One region of the Streptomyces fagopyri genome, then DNA from elsewhere that is predicted to be linked to it. Evidence: riboswitches for the same ligand, from Rfam matches in the RefSeq annotation. Region 1 holds a riboswitch; each other region holds the start of a gene.
What was found. A riboswitch is a leader RNA that binds a small molecule or an ion and turns the genes downstream of it on or off. The one in region 1 is predicted to bind S-adenosylmethionine.
Positions count from the first base shown of each region.

Region 2: it holds a riboswitch for S-adenosylmethionine, as region 1 does, so the genes downstream of both, GFH48_RS40095 (putative leader peptide) here and GFH48_RS01330 (amino acid ABC transporter permease) in region 1, are expected to answer to the same signal.
Region 3: it holds a riboswitch for S-adenosylmethionine, as region 1 does, so the genes downstream of both, thrC (threonine synthase) here and GFH48_RS01330 (amino acid ABC transporter permease) in region 1, are expected to answer to the same signal.
Region 4: it holds a riboswitch for S-adenosylmethionine, as region 1 does, so the genes downstream of both, GFH48_RS28785 (aminotransferase class V-fold PLP-dependent enzyme) here and GFH48_RS01330 (amino acid ABC transporter permease) in region 1, are expected to answer to the same signal.

Region 1 is NZ_CP045643.1:289,734-293,936, forward strand. It holds gene GFH48_RS01325 (amino acid ABC transporter ATP-binding protein) at 1-679, opposite strand, end outside; gene GFH48_RS01330 (amino acid ABC transporter permease) at 676-1,656, opposite strand; SAM riboswitch class IV at 1,974-2,082, opposite strand; partial or broken gene GFH48_RS01335 (DUF1684 domain-containing protein) at 2,261-2,417, shown strand; SAM riboswitch class IV at 2,506-2,620, shown strand; gene GFH48_RS39860 (putative leader peptide) at 2,655-2,771, shown strand; gene GFH48_RS01340 (ABC transporter substrate-binding protein) at 2,991-4,203, shown strand, end outside.
Region 2 is NZ_CP045643.1:2,067,019-2,071,221, reverse strand. It holds gene GFH48_RS08855 (MarR family winged helix-turn-helix transcriptional regulator) at 78-605, opposite strand; gene GFH48_RS08850 (YceI family protein) at 735-1,250, shown strand; gene GFH48_RS08845 (glutathione S-transferase C-terminal domain-containing protein) at 1,362-2,141, opposite strand; gene GFH48_RS40095 (putative leader peptide) at 2,407-2,481, opposite strand; SAM riboswitch class IV at 2,518-2,664, opposite strand; partial or broken gene GFH48_RS08840 (F420-dependent methylene-tetrahydromethanopterin reductase) at 3,025-3,294, shown strand; partial or broken gene GFH48_RS08835 (RNA polymerase sigma factor) at 3,287-4,203, opposite strand, start outside.
Region 3 is NZ_CP045643.1:5,148,923-5,153,125, forward strand. It holds gene GFH48_RS22225 (alpha,alpha-trehalose-phosphate synthase (UDP-forming)) at 1-299, opposite strand, end outside; gene GFH48_RS22230 (glucosyl-3-phosphoglycerate synthase) at 426-1,370, opposite strand; SAM riboswitch class I at 1,538-1,694, shown strand; gene thrC (threonine synthase) at 1,712-3,031, shown strand; gene GFH48_RS22240 (MoaD/ThiS family protein) at 3,159-3,434, shown strand; gene GFH48_RS22245 (cold-shock protein) at 3,889-4,095, shown strand.
Region 4 is NZ_CP045643.1:6,669,808-6,674,010, reverse strand. It holds gene GFH48_RS28790 (Lrp/AsnC family transcriptional regulator) at 1-181, shown strand, start outside; gene GFH48_RS28785 (aminotransferase class V-fold PLP-dependent enzyme) at 382-1,743, opposite strand; SAM riboswitch class IV at 1,934-2,050, opposite strand; gene trpD (anthranilate phosphoribosyltransferase) at 2,293-3,357, opposite strand; gene qcrB (cytochrome bc1 complex cytochrome b subunit) at 3,499-4,203, opposite strand, start outside.

The DNA of each region.
Region 1 (4,203 bases):
TCTCGCGGGCGAAGCCGATCTCGTGGGTGACGATGACGAGGGTGGTGCCGCTGGTCGCCAGGTCCTTGATGACGGCGAGGACCTCACCGACCAGTTCGGGGTCGAGGGCGGAAGTGGGCTCGTCGAAGAGGATGACGCCGGGCCGCAGGGCGAGGGCGCGGGCGATGGCCACGCGCTGCTGCTGGCCGCCGGACAGTTGCCTCGGGTAGGCGCCGACGCGCTCACCGAGGCCGACCCGTTCGAGGAGCGTCTTGGCCAGCTGCCGCGCCTCGGGCCTGCCGAGCCTTCCGGTGGCGACCGGGGCGATGGCCACGTTGTCGAGTACGGTCAGGTGCGGGAAGAGGTTGAAGTTCTGGAAGACGAAGCCGATCCGGCCGCGCTGGGCGAGGATGGCCCGCTCGCTGATCTCCTTGAGCCGCTCGCCCTGCCGCTTCACACCGATCAGCTCGCCGTTGACACTGACGTAGCCGATCTCGGGCTTCTCCAGGTGGTTGATGACCCGCAGCAGGGTGGACTTGCCGGAGCCGGAGGGGCCCAGGATGACGGTGACCTCGCCGGGGCGGACGGTCAGGTCGATGCCGTCCAGTACCCGGTGGGTGCCGTACCACTTGTGCACGTCGTGGACCTCGACGGTGGCGGCCGCGACGTCCGCCACGGTCTCGAGCGTCTCGGCGGTCATACGGCGGCCTCCCGGCGGATGCGGTCCCGCAGGTCGGATAGGCCGGTGCGGAACGTCTGCAGAGGCGTCGGCGGCAGGCCGCGGGTGGCACCGCGGGCGTAGTGCCGCTCGACGTAGAACTGGATGACGGAGACGACGCTGGTCAGGATCAGGTACCAGGCGGTGACAACCAGCAGCAGCGGCACGATGTCGCCGGGATAGGTGGCGCCCATCGTCTGCGCGGAGCCGAACAGGTCGAGCAGGGACACGTAGAAGACCAGCGAGGTGCCCTTGATCAGGCCGATGAGCTGGTTGACGTAGTTCGGGACGATCGAGCGCAGCGCCTGCGGGAAGACGATTCTCCGGAACTGGTAGCTCTTGGGCAGCCCGAGTGCCGCGGCCGCTTCGTGCTGGCCCTGGTCGACGGAGAGGATGCCGCCGCGGACCACCTCGGCCGCGTAGGCGGCCTCGTTGAGGCTGAGGCCGATGACGGCCACGACCATGTCGGTGCCGAGTCTCGACTCGTCGAAGGAGAAGAAGGCCGGCCCGAAGGGAATGCCGACGCTCAACGTCTTGTACAGGGCGCTGAAGTTGTAGAGGAAGATCAGCACCACGATGAGCGGGACGGAGCGCAGCGCCCAGACGTACGTCCAGCTGACCGCGCGCAGCACCGGGTTCTTCGAGAGGCGGCCCAATGCGAGCACGATCCCGCCGGCAAGACCCAACACCGCACTGTAGGCGGCGACTTCGAGGGTGATCGCCAGGCCGTCGAGGATGGTGGGGCGTAGAAACCAATAGTTCCAGCGGTCCCACTGGTAGAAGGGATTGGTGACCAGTCCGTGCACGAACTGGGCGACCAGGACGAGTACGACCGCGGTCGCGATCCAGCGTCCGGGGCGCCGCAGCGGCAGAACTCGCTGAGCGGTGAGGGGCTTTGACGGTTCATCGGCGGTGGACGTCTCGGGAAGCGTGACGGTAGCGCCAGGGGGTTCACTCACGGTGGGCTCCGGCTGGATCGGACGACACCCCGGATGGCACGGCGGCATGCGCCGGCGAGGCACCGGGGGCGGGGAGGACGACGGAAAACACCGCGGCGGCAGTGTTCGTCAGGAAGTACGGGGGCTGCGGAGAAGTGTCAGCCCCGACAGAGGGCGCGACCCGGGGCGGTACACAGCGCGCTGTTCACGCGGAGCAGATCGACGGCACGATCGGCGACCAGCAGATTCACGTACGGCGGTACGCAACCCTGGGAGCGGCGTGCGGCCGTCCTGGGAACTGCGTACATGACCTCACCGTCACCGTTCCGCCCCTGAGGGCCTCGCGCTTACCGAAACTTCATCGGCCGGGTCGTCACCTGGGGCACCCCACCGCGGTGGGAGGGTTGCCGGTCAGCAAGCCAGGGCTTGTCGCTGACGCTCATGACCGTTCTGGCCAGTAGTTAAGGCAACGGCCCGGACATTTGTCAACGCCGGTCCAGCAGGTGGAAAGGCCAGCGGGCAGTGTAGGCCGTCCGGTCCAGGATGCGAATGGCCGCTCCGCCGGCCGCCAGGACCTGGCAGCAGCCCGGTGGTGGTAGTCGATAGCATCGCGAGGTCGAGGTGGGCGGCCGACGGAAGGGCTGTCCTGGACTTCAACGCGCTGCGAACCTGCCTGCGCCTACACGGACATGGCCACCTGTCCGCTGCCCCCGGCCGTGGACCGGCTGCCGGTGGCGATCGAGGCCGGCCAGAGAATCCCCCTTGGGCGGAGCGGTTCCTGAGACGGACCCGGTGCCGGCCCGACCGGCCTTGCGGGGCCTCGCTCTGTGGCATTGACGTACGACAACAGCCCTCCGTACGATCCCCAACGGCATTGAGTGTCAGCGTCAAGCCCTGGCTTGCTGACCGGCAACCCTCCCGCGCGGTGGGGTGCTCCAGGTGAAAGCCCGGCGTGGATCATCGGCGATCCACGCAAGCGCGTGGCCCCATGAGCGGGGTCGGAGATGGGGAGGGGCAGCATGCGGCACAGCGGTGACCTGACAGCCTCCTTCGCCGTCGTCTCGGTGTTCTCCCGGTTCTCGCGTCGGCGCCACATCGATCTGAAGCGCTCGACCAGCTGTCTCTGTCAGGTCTGAGGAGCCTTCTTCCGGTCGGCTGACATCCGTCGGCGGCCTCGGCTCTCGTCCCTCCTCCCCCTGCCACCGATGTCGGTATCGGGGGCATCCACCTGACCGTCCCCCTCCGCGCAGCGCTCCCCCGTCGCCGGCGTCGCGCCGACCGGGGTCGAACGCCCATGTACGGCCGTGCCCAACTGGACACCCCGTGCCTGGTGACACGAGTTGGAGAAGCCTTCTGTGACCGCACTTCCGGATTTCAGAACCCCCCGATGGGCCACGCTGAGCGCCCTCCTCACCACCAGTGTCCTGCTGACCGCCTGCGGATCCAGCGGCGAAGGCTCCGATTCCGGCAGCGGCCGGGCAAAGTCCGGCGGCACCCTGACCTTCGCGGTGGGTTCGGACGCCGGCTGCGTCGACCCGCAGCAGGTCGCCAGCAACGAGACCATCTACTCGGTCCGCCAGATCGTGGACTCACTGACCGACCAGGACCCCGAGACCGGCAAGATCGTGCCGTGGCTGGCGAAGAGCTGGGACGTCAGCTCCGACGCCACGACGTTCACCTTCCATCTGCGCTCGGGCGTCACCTTCAGCGACCGCTCGAAGCTGACCGCGCAGGTGGTCAAGGACAACTTCGACGCGGTGCCGAAGCTCGGCGTCCTGGGAGCACTGGCCGAGGGTTACCTGAGCGGCGTCAAGAGCACCACCGTGATCGACCCGCTCACCGTCAAGGTGGCCTTCAAGCAACCCAACGCCCAATTTCTGCAGGCCACTTCCACGCACTCGCTGGGCATCGAGTCGTCGGCGAGCGTGAAGAAGACCCCGCAGCAGAGGTGCAGCGACGGAGTCGTCGGATCCGGACCGTTCGTGCTGAAGCAGTACGTGCAGAACCAATCGATCACCCTCGCCAGGCGCACCGGATACGCCTGGGGTTCCTCTTTGTGGAGCAAGAAGGGCGAGGCCTACCTCGACAAGCTGGTCTTCAAGGTCGTGCCGGAGGCGGGCGTACGGGCCGGCAGCCTCCAGTCCGGCCAGGTGGACGCCATCAGCAGTGTCGGCAAGGCCAACGAGGCAGGGCTCAGGGGCAGTCAGGTCGCTCTCCAGCGCCGGGCCAACCCGGGCGTGGTATTCGGCCTGGCCTTCAACAACTCCCGTCCAGCTCTCAAGGACGCCAGAGTGCGGCAGGCGATCCGGTACGCCATTGACCGGAAGCAGATCGCCGACACCGTTTTCCCGACCGGCACCCGGGCCGCGACCAGTGTGCTCGCGCACACGACGCCCGACTACACCAGCCTCGCCTCGAACCTCACCTTCGACGCGGCCAGGGCGAAGTCGCTGCTCGACCAGGCCGGTTGGAAGTCAGGCAGCGACGGTATCCGCACCAAGGGCAGCAGGAAACTCGGCCTGACCATCAACTGGATCCCCAATGCGGCCACCAACCAGCCCGCGCTGG
Region 2 (4,203 bases), 1.8 Mb from region 1:
GCTTCGCGCGCTTCCGGGCCGTGGCGCGGGCGGGTGCGCCGTGTCACGGCCCTGCAGCCGGTCCCCGGGGCCGTCGCTCACGGTCCTGCCGGGCCGCCCGCCGCACGTGAACCGTCATGGGGGGCCTCTGGGGGCGGCAGCAAGTCGTGCAGCTGCTCGTACCGCTGCGCGCAGGCCGTTCGGGCGATGGCCTGCGAGACGGCGTCGGCCAGCGGGCGCGAGGACTCGCTCAGCAGCGTGCGCGCCTTGTCCGTGAGCGCCACCTCGATACCCCGTTTGTCCCCGCACGCCGAGCGCCGCGTGATCAGGCCCGCGTGCTGCAGACAGGCCACCTGATAGGTCAGCCGTGTCTTGGGGCGGCCCAGCAGTTCGGCGATCTGTGTCATGCGCAGGCTGGAGCCGGGCTGGTCGGCCAGCAGGCACAGCACCAGGAACTCGTCGTGCGAGACACCGAGGGCGTCCTTGACGTGAGCGCGCAACTGCTGCTCGATCGCCCCGGCCGCCGCCAACAGCCGCATCCAGGACCGCAGTTCGCTCGGCAGCAGGCCGTCGTCGGCCGCCTGCTCGTGTTCGGGCAGGTCAGCGGGGGCGAGGAAGTCGGCCATGGTGTCACAGTCTACCGGTTGTCCAAATTTGAAGAACGGGCTAGCCTGTGATCGTCCAAATTTGGATGACTCCTGGTTGTCCCACGGCCCGTGCGCCACCTCTCATCGTTAACCGTCTGGAGAACTCTCATGACCGTCGCCGTCGAAACCGGCCTGTGGCAGCTCGACCCCGCCCGCACCAGCGTCGTCATCCGGCACAAGACGATGTGGGGACTGGTGACGGTGAAGGGCGTCTTCGCCGCTGTCGCCGGGGAGGGCGAGGTGCGGTCCGACGGGACCGCCCACGGCACCGTCACCCTGGACGTGGCGTCCCTCGACACCAAGAACGGCAAGCGGGACAAGCACCTGCGCTCGGCCGACCTCTTCGACGCGGAACGGCACCCCACGATCACCTTCGCGGTGGACGACGCGGTGGTCGCCCAGGACGACACCGTCGCGGTGACCGGGCAGTTGACCGTGCGCGGCGTCACCAGGCCGCAGCCCGTCGTCGCCCGTGTCACCGCGGCGAGTGCCGAAGACGTCACCCTCGTCGCGGAGTTCACCGTGGACCGCGACCAGTTCGACATGGGCTGGAACCAGATGGGCATGCTCCGCGGCCTGACCACTGTCGTCAGCACCCTCGTCTTCACCCGCGTCAAGGGCTGAGCCGGCGGATCACCGCCCGCCGTCCGTGCGGCGGCGGGCAGTGGCCGTCCCGGGTCCGCGTTCTGCCGGGCAGGCGGACGACGGCGTCCGGCGAGAGAGTCTGACGAGCCGTCAGACCAGTTGCGTCGCCTCACGGAAGACCGGATGGGCGCCCAGTCGGCGGACGTAGTCCCGCAGACGGCCGTACGGGGAGAGCGCGTCCTCCGCGCCGAGGCGCGTGAGGGCCACCCACAGGTCGACGTCCGCGGCCGTCAACTCGCCACCCAGCACATGTGTCCGCGCGGCGAGCCGCTGATCCAGCGAACCGAGCGCGGCCGACCGTGCCGTCGGCGGGGCGTCCGGGGTGAGGCCGCGGTCCAGGAAGGCGCGGAACGTGTCGATGTCCGCGGCGAGGGACGGCGGATGCAGCCGGGGGAGCCCGGCGGCGTCGCGGCAGCCCGGAAGTTCACCGAGGTCGCGCAGGATGTCGGGGGTGTGGTTGCTGACGATGCGTCCGCTCCAGCGGTCGCACAGTGCCGGCGCGGTGAGCGGACCGTCGTAGTGGTGCCAGGTGGCCTCGTACGCCGCCCGCAGCGCGACGCGGGCGTCCGGTGTCCCGGAGGGCCCCGTCAGCAGCGTGGTGGTGACCGAGTCACGCAGTCCCAGCAGCCCGAGGGTGATCGAGACGCGCAGCGAGCGCGGACAGCCCTCGGAGAGGTACAGCTGATAGCGGTGCGGCGCGGGATAGAAGCCGCCGGCCGGACCGACACCGATGCGGCTGCGGATGCGGTGTCCACGCGAGGGTGCGGCGGCCCGGGGGGACGCGGCGGCGACCGCCCCCGTGGCGGGTGAGGCCGGGGCGCGGCGGGTGGAGGCGGGGGCGGCCGGACTGAGCGAGGCTGTCTCGGGCATGACTCTCCAGGGGGACGACGAAGCCCTGCCACCCGGGGCGGCAGCGGCGGGACGGGGTGACTGCGCTGACGTACCGTCCGGACCGCGGACCAGGGCGTGTCACGAAAGCCGCGGATGCCTCACGACTCCTGGTGCGCCCTCTCCCCGCACCGGGCGGAACCCCGGTCACGTCCGGTACACGGACTTCCGTCCGGCACGCCGAGAGCACGCACCGGACTCCGCGAGGCCCGCCCTCCGGGCGGCCGACGGGACTCTCCCCACCCGCCTAGCAGGCGCTGGAGACCCGCTGCAGATCGATGTGCAGGCGCCTGGTGAGACCGCTCGTGCCCTTTCCGGTCATTCCTGTCGCTCCCGTGTCCGGGGCTCGCGAGAGGCGAGACCACGCTTGCCCCACCGCTCCGGCGGGACCCGGTCGTCACCCGGGGCACCCCGTCGCGGTGGAAGGGTTGCCTGTCAGCGGGCCGGGGCCGATCAACCGCGACGCACGGAGGGAACCGGGCGAAGGGCGCTGACAATCGTGACCGTCCCCGTCAGTCTCGGTCCGCTCCGTGGGCTCGTCAAGAAGGCACCCGCGCGGTCTCACCACGTGGTCGTCCGGGCTTCCGAGCGTCGACACCCGTTCCTGGCCGTGCCTGACCCACGCCGGATCGGACCGGAGCAACTCCGGTGAGCACGAGGCCCCATGGGCCGGAACGGTGACGGTGACCGCGATGCACGCGGGCCAGGGGAAGACCGCCTCCCGCTCCCGTGGCCGAGCCGAGGCCGGCCGGGCCGCTGGATCGTCTCGGCGATCGTGCTGGCCCTGGTCGCCCAGATCGTCCACGGCCTGGCGACCCACCCGTTCTTCGAGTGGGACAGGTTCCAGTACTGGTTCCCGCGTCCCGACCGGCAGGCGTTCGCCGGCTCCCCGGCCACCGCCGCCGAGACGATCAACGACTTCGTGCAGGCCGACGCCTCCGACGGCTTCATCCTCGTCCCGCACATCACCCCCGGCGGCCTCGACGCCTTCGCCGACACCGTGGTCCCGCTGCTCCAGGAGCGCGGTGTGTTCCGTACGGAGTACGAGGGCACCACCCTCCACGACCACCTGGGCCTCGCCCACCCCGACACCGCGGGCACCCGGGGACGGCCGGGTCCGCCGGTGATCAGCTGACGTCGAGGTAGTCCCGGAGGGCCTCGGAGCGTGAGGGGTGACGCAGCTTGGACATCGTCTTGGACTCGATCTGGCGGATGCGCTCGCGTGTCACCCCGTACACCTGCCCTATCTCCTCCAGCGTGCGGGACTGGCCGTCCATGAGGCCGTAGCGCAGCGAGATGATTCCGGCCTCACGCGCGGTCATGTTCGCCAGGACGGCCTGGATGGCGTCCTTGAGGAGCAGGAAGGTGACCATGTCCGCCGGCGAGATGGTCTCGCTGTCCTCCAGTACGTCACCCAGTTCGGTACCGCCCTCCTCGCCGAGGGGGGTGTGGAGGGAGACCGGCTCCTTGGTGTAGTTCTCGATCTCGGTGATCTTCTCCACGGGCACGTCCAGCTTCCTCGCGAGTTCCTCCTGGGTCGGATCGGCCCCCGTGTCCTGGATGAACTCCCTGCGGACCTTGGCCATCCTGTTGATGACCTCGACCATGTGGACCGGAATGCGGATGGTCCGGCTCTGGTCCGCCAGAGCACGTGAGATCGCCTGCCGGATCCACCAGGTCGCGTAGGTCGAGAACTTGAACCCCCTGGCGTAGTCGAACTTCTCCACCGCGCGGATGAGACCCGTGTTGCCCTCCTGCACCAGGTCCAGGAAGAGCATCCCGCGCCTGCTGTAACGCTTGGCGATGGAGACGACCAGACGCAGGTTCGCCTCCACGAGATGGGACTTCGCCCGGTGCCCGTCAGCGGCCAGGATCTCCAGCTCCCGCCGGAACCCCGGGTCGATGCCCGGCTCCTCCAGGAGCCTGCGCTCGGCGAACAGGCCCGCCTCGATGCGCTTCGCCAGGTCCACCTCCTGCGCGGCGCCGAGCAGGGGGACCCGGGCGATCTGCTTGAGGTAGTCACGTACCTGATCGACCGAGGCAC
Region 3 (4,203 bases), 4.9 Mb from region 1:
AGCACCGAGTTCGCGATGCCGTTGTACGCGTCCGCGTGCACCGCGGCGTCGATGTCCAGCATCCGCACGCCGTCCTCGCCCACTCCGCGCCGGACCGCCTCGCGGTCGCCTTCGCCGAGCGCCGAGCACACCCACAGGGCCCCCGCGTCCGGCCCGATCGCGGAGAGGCCCGAGACCAGCCCGCCCCCGCCGCGCCGGGCCTGGAGCGAGCCGTCCTCCAGCACCTCGTAGGAGATCGGACCGCGGTTGGACGCGACGAGGATCCGGTGGGTGCCGTGCGATGAAGCCGTCGAAGCCATGCCTCGAAACCTAGCCCGGCACCGAAACGCTCAAACGTTCCCGTCGGCCGTATGCGACGAAGGACACGGACCGCGGGACGGCGGGGCCGGTCGCGCCGCCCGCCGGCCCCTCACCAGGGGCCGGGCTCACGCGGCCCTGCGCTTCACGTACTCGGAGATTTCGGCCATCGGGGGGCGTTCCTCCGTGTCCACCGAGTACGTACGCGGCTCGAAACCGTCCTCGCCCCGCTCGAACTGGGTGAGGGACGGCCGGATGAGATGCCCGCGGGCCAGCCGGAGCTGCGCCGTGCGGTAGATCGCGGCGGACATCCGGCCCAGCGCCTGCCCGTCCTGGTGACGGTGCTTGCGCTCGCCGACGTCGACCTGGGCGAGCGCGTCGAGGCCCACCAGGTGCAGGGCGTCGACGAGCATGCCCAGTTCGACGCCGTAGCCGACGGGGAAGGGCAGCTGTTCCAGCAGCGAGCGGCGGGCCGCGTACTCACCGCCGAGCGGCTGGACGAAGCCGGCCAGCTGGGGCCAGTGCATGTTCAGCAGCGGGCGGGCCATGAGTTCCGTGACGCGACCGCCCTGGCCCGCGGCGCCGGCCAGCGGACGGTCGTACATCCCCTTGACGAGGTCCACGTCCGGCTCGGTGAGCAGCGGACCCACGATCCCGGAGACGAAGTCCGACGAGAACTCCCTCAGGTCCGCGTCGATGAAACAGACGATGTCCCCGCTCGTCACGAGGAGCGACCGCCACAGGACCTCGCCCTTGCCGGGCACGGCCGGGATGCGGGGCAGGATCTCGTCCCGGTGCACGACGCGCGCGCCCGCCGCGGCGGCGACCTCCGACGTGCGGTCGGTCGAACCCGAGTCGACGACGACGATCTCGTCGACGAGGGGCACCTGACGCATCAGGTCGTCGCGGATGACGGCGACGATCTCGCCGACCGTCTCCTCCTCGTTCAGCGCGGGCAGCACGACGCTCACCGTGGAGCCCGAGGCGCGTTTGGCGGACATGATTCCGTGCAGCGGACGATCGGCCACGGACCAGGAGCGTGTGCTCAGCCAGCGCTCGACTTCCTTCAGCACAGTCTGCGGCTCCTCACTGTCTGATCACCCGGTGTCCCCCGGTGTGATCCATCTCGCGGTTCGGACGACTATCTCAACTGTCCTGGCCTTCGGTTACAGTCTTGAACAACGCGGATGACCATCGCATGTCGTAGATCATCCCGAATTGAAGACCAACAACCGAATACCGCTCATCCAGAGGGGCAGAGGGATACGGCCCGATGAAGCCCCGGCAACCCTCCAGCCGGTCTCGTACCGATCATCGCTGATCGCGTCGCGGGGCTCCCGGCTCGGGAAGGTGCCAAATCCGTCTCACGGCGAAGTGCGTCGTGAGGAAGATGAGGAGAAAGGGCCTCGCCTCCATGGCTGCGCAGACTGTTGCAAGCACTCCGGACACCGTGACCTCCGCGAACCCGGCCGATTCCGCGCGATCCGTCGATCTGGGTCCCGCCGCCGCGCTCACCTGCCGCGAGTGCGGCCACCGGGTGCCGCTCGGCCCGGTCTTCGCCTGCGAGGAGTGTTTCGGACCGCTGGAGATCGCCTACGACTTCTCGGCCTACGAAACCGAGGAACTGCGGGCGCGCATCGAGGCGGGCCCCGCGAACATCTGGCGTTACGCGCCGCTGCTCCCCGTCCCGGCCGACGTCGCCGGCAAGCCGAACATCAACCCGGGCTGGACCAGGCTCGTCCAGGCGGACAACCTCGCCCGCGAGCTGGGTGTCGACCCCGGCCGGCTCTTCGTCAAGGACGACTCGGGCAACCCGACGCACTCCTTCAAGGATCGCGTCGTCGCCCAGGCCATCGAGGCGGCCCGTGCCTTCGGCTTCACCACCCTCTCCTGCTCCTCGACCGGCAACCTCGCCGGCGCGGTGGGTGCCGCCGCCGCCCGCGCCGGCTTCCGCTCCTGCGTGTTCATCCCGCACGACCTGGAGCAGGGCAAGGTCGTCATGGCCGCGGTCTACGGCGGCGAGCTCATCGGCATCGAGGGCAACTACGACGACGTGAACCGCTTCTGCTCCGAGCTGATCGGCGACCCGGCCGGTGAGGGCTGGGGCTTCGTCAACGTCAACCTGCGGCCGTACTACGCGGAGGGGTCCAAGACCCTCGCGTACGAGATCTGCGAGCAGCTCGGCTGGCGGCTGCCCGACCAGCTCGTCGTGCCGATCGCCTCGGGCTCCCAGCTGACCAAGGTCGACAAGGGGCTCCAGGAGCTGATCAAGCTCGGTCTCGTCGAGGACAAGCCCTACAAGATCTTCGGTGCGCAGGCCGAGGGCTGTTCGCCGGTGTCCGTCGCCTACAAGGCCGGTCACGACGTCGTACGGCCGCAGAAGCCGAACACCATCGCCAAGTCGCTCGCCATCGGCAACCCCGCGGACGGCCCGTACGTGCTGGACATCGCGCGGCGGACGGGCGGGGCGGTGGAGGACGTGAACGACGAGCAGGTGGTCGACGCGATCAGGCTGCTGGCGCGCACCGAGGGGATCTTCGCCGAGACCGCCGGTGGGGTGACGGTGGGCGTGGCCAAGAAGCTGATCGAGAACGGACTGCTCGACCCGACGCTCACCACGGTCGTGCTGAACACCGGTGACGGCCTCAAGACGCTGGACGCGGTGGCCGGTACGGGACTGACCGCGACCATCCGCCCCAGCCTGGACTCCTTCCGCGAGGCCGGCCTCGCGTAGCCGCCCGGCCGGGGAGGTCGTTCTCCGGCCACGGGCCCGTGGGAAGCCGGGCGCGCTGCTTCGCGCGCCGTGCCCCTGCCGGGGCGCTCCCCAGCCGTACCCCAGAATCCGACCGGGAGGTCATCGCATGAGCGTCAACGTCCGCATCCCCACCATCCTGCGCACCTACACCGGCGGCCGGTCCGAGGTGACCGCCGAGGGAGGGAACCTCGGCGAGGTGATCTCCGACCTGGAGAAGAACCACACGGGCATCGCCGCGCGCGTGCTGGACGACGAGGGCAAGCTGCGCCGGTTCGTCAACGTGTACGTCAACGACGACGACGTCCGCTTCGAGCAGGGCCTGGAGACGGCGACGCCGGACGGCGCCGGCGTGTCGATCATCCCGGCCGTCGCCGGAGGCTGACGGGCGGTTACCCACGGTGAGATCATTACCGTGGGTAATGCCAATCACCGAGAGTTCATCGAATTGCCCCCTCCGCGAGAGAAGCGGAGGGGGCAATTCTGTATGGTTGAGCACGGTACAGTTGGGGAACCGGCTTCGTTTTCCATGCCGGGTGCATATGAGTTCACGTCCGGCCTGCGGCAAGAAGTAGCCAAAATGCCCGGCGTTTTTGAGCCTTATGCGGCCTTTATAGGGCCCGAGTTGCCCTAAATATTCGCGAATTCTCCCTATATTCCCGATCGGCCGTGCCCAGAATTCTCGTCCGATTGACCTGTTGCAGACGGCAGTTGGACAGATACATTCAGCCGCGGTCGACGCGTTCCGGCGCACACCCCCAATCCGTTGGGGGGTGGAGGTCTGACCCGGGCCCGCGAAGTGCGGTCCTGTGCAAGGGCCAGTAATAGGGGAGTTAGGCATGGCTCAGGGCACCGTCAAGTGGTTCAACGCGGAGAAGGGGTACGGCTTCATCGCGGTCGACGGTGGTGCGGATGTTTTCGTCCACTACAGCGCGATTCAGATGGACGGCTACCGCACCCTGGAAGAGGGTCAGCGGGTCGATTTCGAGATCTCGCAGGGCCAGAAGGGGCCGCAGGCGGACATGGTCCGGCTCGCGACCGGCTGAAGCACGCGCCGACTGACTGTTCGACGTGACGAAGGGCTCGTATCCCTCTGGGGTGCGAGCCCTTCGGTATGCCCGTGGGCCGGTCGGGGGCCCGCCCGTGAGCCCTCC
Region 4 (4,203 bases), 6.4 Mb from region 1:
CACCGGTACGTACGACCTGATCGCCATGGTCCGGGTCAAGGCCCACGACGACCTGGCGGACGTCATCCCGGGCAGCATCAGCAAGATCCCGGGGGTCGAGGGCACCGACACCCACGTCGCGTTCCGCACGTACTCGCAGCACGACCTCGAAGCCGCGTTCGCGATCGGCCTGGACTCCTGACCCACCGCGCGGCCTGAGGGCCACCGCTCGGGGCCACGGCCCGGGAGTCACCATCCGGGGGCCGCCCCCGGGCGCCCAGCGAGGGGCGCAGGCTGACGGGCGCGGCGGGCCACGTGACCGGCCACGCCACTCACCCGGTCCCCCACTCCACCCTGCCCCGCCTCATCCGCGCCGTGACGCGCCCTCCGCGGCCGCCGGTGTCAGACCGCGGGCACGCAGCGACCGCCCTCGGTCCGGTAGCGCCACTGCGCACCGTCGCGTACGAGCTCCTTCACGGCGCGCACGAAGCGCTCCACGTGCTCGTCCGGGGTGCCGGCTCCGAAGCTGACGCGGATCGCGTTGAGGGACTTCTCGCCGGGCGCGGCCTCGGGGGCCCCGCACTCGCCCTGGGTCTGCGGGTCGCTGCCGAGGAGCGTGCGCAGAAGCGGGTGCGCGCAGAAGAGACCGTCGCGCACCCCGATGCCGTACTCGGCGGAGAGCGCGGCCGCGAAGTGCGAGCTGTTCCACCCCTCGACGACGAACGAGATGACGCCGACCCGGGGCGCGTCGTCGCCGAACAGGGACAGCACGCGCACGGCGGGCACCTCGGCGAGCCCCTCCCGGACCGTGCGGATCAGGTGCCGCTCACGGTAGACGATCCGGTCGAAGCCCTCCTCGGTGAGCGCCTTGCAGGCGGCGGCGATGGAGTAGGCGCCGATGACGTTGGGGGACCCCGCCTCGTGCCGGGCCGCGCTCTCGTGCCACTCGACATCGACGCCGCCGTCCGCGCGCCGGGCGACCTTGCGGCTGGCGCCGCCGCCGGCGAGGTACGGCTCGGCCTCGCGCAGCCAGTCGGAGCGGCCGGCGAGGACTCCGGAACCGAAGGGCGCGTACAGCTTGTGCCCGGAGAAGGCGACCCAGTCGACGTCGAGGTCACGGACGGACACCGGCCGGTGCGGGGCGAGCTGGGCGGCGTCCAGGACGATCCGGGCGTCGTGGGCGTGCGCGGCGGCGGCGAGCTCGCGCACCGGCCACAGCTCACCGGTGACGTTCGAGGCGCCGGTGACGCAGACGAGGGCCGGTCCCCGGGGATCACGGCCGGCGAGGGCGCGCTCCAGGATCGCGACGGCCTCCCCCGGGCCGCGGGGCGCGTCGAGGTACGTGACCCGCGCGTCCTGCCACGGCAGCAGCGAGGCGTGGTGCTCGGTCTCGAACACGAAGACCTGGCATTCGGCCGGAAGGGCGGCGGCGAGCAGGTTGAGCGAGTCGGTCGTCGACCGGGTGAAGACGACCTGGTCGTCCTCGCGGCAGTCCAGGAACTCCGCGACGGTCACGCGGGCGTTCTCGAAGAGGTCGGTGGACAGCTGCGAGAGGTAGCCCGCCCCGCGGTGCACGCTGCCGTAGTACGGGGCGTACGCGGCGACGTCGTCCCAGACGCGCTGGAGGGCCGGGGCGCTGGCGGCGTAGTCGAGGGCGGCGTACGTGACCTCCCCGCCGGTGACGAGCGGGACGCTCACATCACGGCCCAGAACGGGCAGCGGGGCACATACGGACCGGTCGGCGGCAACGGTGGAGACAGACATGGCGCACTCCTGTGAGAGGCAGGCGAAAGCACCGCGCGAGCGGGGGCGTACGGAGGTACGCGCGGGCGGCTCGGCGCAGGTGAGGGTGAGAACAAGAAGGGGTGTGCGGAGGCGGGGCTCTACGCCCTAGCGCATTCGCTTGCTCACAGAGGGCTCCCTCGAACGACCAGGACCCCTGGGATTCTCGAGGGGTCCGCGCTTGCCGCAGACCTCGCTGCCTACGGCCTGGTCTTCACCCGGGGCACCCCGCCACGGACGGAGGGTTGCCGGACAGCCGGCCGGGGCCTGATGGCTGTCGCTCATGACCTGATACCGCATCCTGCCACACGATCTTGCCGACGCAACCCCAGCGTCCACATACCGGTACGCGCCCCAGCCGCGGCTACCCGGCCCGTCCGTACTCGGGGGCTGCCGCCCCCGGACCCCCGCATCGGCCTCACGGGCCGTGTCCCCGATCGCCGGACGGGTCGATGGTGCGAGCCCGCGCCGGCGATCTCCAGCCCGTCCGGCGTTCGAGGACGAGTCCTTCGGGCGGATGCCGTGGGCGGGCTACGCGTTGGTGGCCGTCACCCAGCGGTCCAGGACACCGCGCGCCGCCCCGGAGTCGATGGCCCCGGCCGTCTTCACCATCGCGACCCGGAGCTGGTCCACCAGGGACGCGTCCGTCGGGGACAGCGCCACCAGCGCGGCCGCCGCGTTCAGCACCACGGCGTCCCGTACCGGCCCCGTCTCACCGTCCAGGACACGGCGGGCGACCTCCGCGTTGTAGGAGGCGTCGGCACCCCGCAGGGCCTCCACGGGCACGAGGTCGAGCCCGACGTCCCGCGGATCGAACCGCTCCTCGGTCACCTTGCCGTCCCGCACGACCCAGACCCTCGACGTCGCCGTGGTGGTCAGCTCGTCCAGCCCGTCGTCACCGCGGAAGACCAGCGAGGAGTTGCCGCGCTCGGCGAAGACGCCTGCCATGATCGGCGCCATCCGGGCGTCCGCGACACCCACCGCCTGCGCCCTCACCCGCGCGGGGTTGGTCAGCGGGCCGAGGAAGTTGAAGACCGTCCGGATCCCCAACTGCCCGCGCGCCGCGGCGACATGACGCAGCGCCGGGTGGAACTTCACGGCGAAGCAGAAGGTGATCCCGGCCTCCTCGGCGACCTCGGCCACCCGCTTCGGCGTCAGCTCCAGGTTGACGCCGAGCTTTCCCAGCACGTCCGAGGCACCGGATGCCGAGGACGCGGCCCGGTTTCCGTGCTTGACGACCTTCGCGCCGGTCCCGGCCACCACGATCGACGACATCGTGGAGATGTTCACCGTCTTCGCGCCGTCACCGCCGGTGCCGACGATGTCGACGGTCTCGCCCGGGACCTCGATCACCTTGGCGTGCTCGTACATCGTGCGGACCAGGCCGGTGATCTCCTCGACCGTCTCGCCCTTGGCCCGCAGCGCCACCACGAAGCCGGCGATCTGCGCGTCCGTCGCCTCGCCGCTCATGATCCGGTCCATCGCCCAGGCCGTGTCGTCCGCGCTCTGGTCCCGGCCGTCGAGCAGGCCGTTCAGTACGGCGGGCCAGGAACGGCCCGCCGCGATGTCGCCTCCAGCGGGGGTCACAGCACTCATATGCCGCTCCTGGGTTCGTGGACAGGTACAAGCAGGGTCCACCCTATCCAGCCCCGGGCACGGCAAAGAGCCCCCGTCCGGGCAATGGACGGGGGCTCCTGCCGTGGCGATCAGTGGGACCGGTGAGAACCGGCCAAAGGATCAGTGGTGACCGTGGCCGCTCGTGATCTCCTCGTACTCCTCGACCGTGGGCTTGGGGATCTGGCTGTTCTCCCCGTAGAAGCCCTTGCTGAGCTTGGCCCGCAGTCGCTGCGCGCCGTTCACCTTGCGCTCCACACCGTTCTCGTCGACCACCGGGCCGATCTGGGCGGGCTGGTACTGCTCGTGCGCGGTGAGCGTGTGCAGGGCCTCCTGGCCGAGCGGCTCGTGCACCTCGATGAACTCACCGTGCGGCAGGCGCTTGATGATGCCCGACTCGCGGCCGTGCAGCACCTTCTCCTTGTCGCGGCGCTGGAGGCCGAGGCAGATCCGCTTGGTGGCGATGAAGACGAGCACCGGCACGACGAAGAACGCGATCCGGACGAACCAGGTGATCGAGTTGATCGACAGGTGGAAGTGCGTGGCCCAGATGTCGTTGCCGCCACCGACCAGCAGGACGAAGTACCAGCTGATCCAGGCCGCGCCGAAGGCGGTACGGGTCGGGACGTTGCGCGGGCGGTCCAGGATGTGGTGCTCGCGCTTGTCGCCGGTGACCCAGGACTCGATGAACGGGTAGACCGCGATCGCGACCAGGACCAGCGGGAAGATCACCAGCGGGATGAACACACCCAGGACGAGCGTGTGACCCCAGAAGTTGATCTCCCAGCCCGGCATGACACGGATCAGGCCCTCGGAGAAGCCCATGTA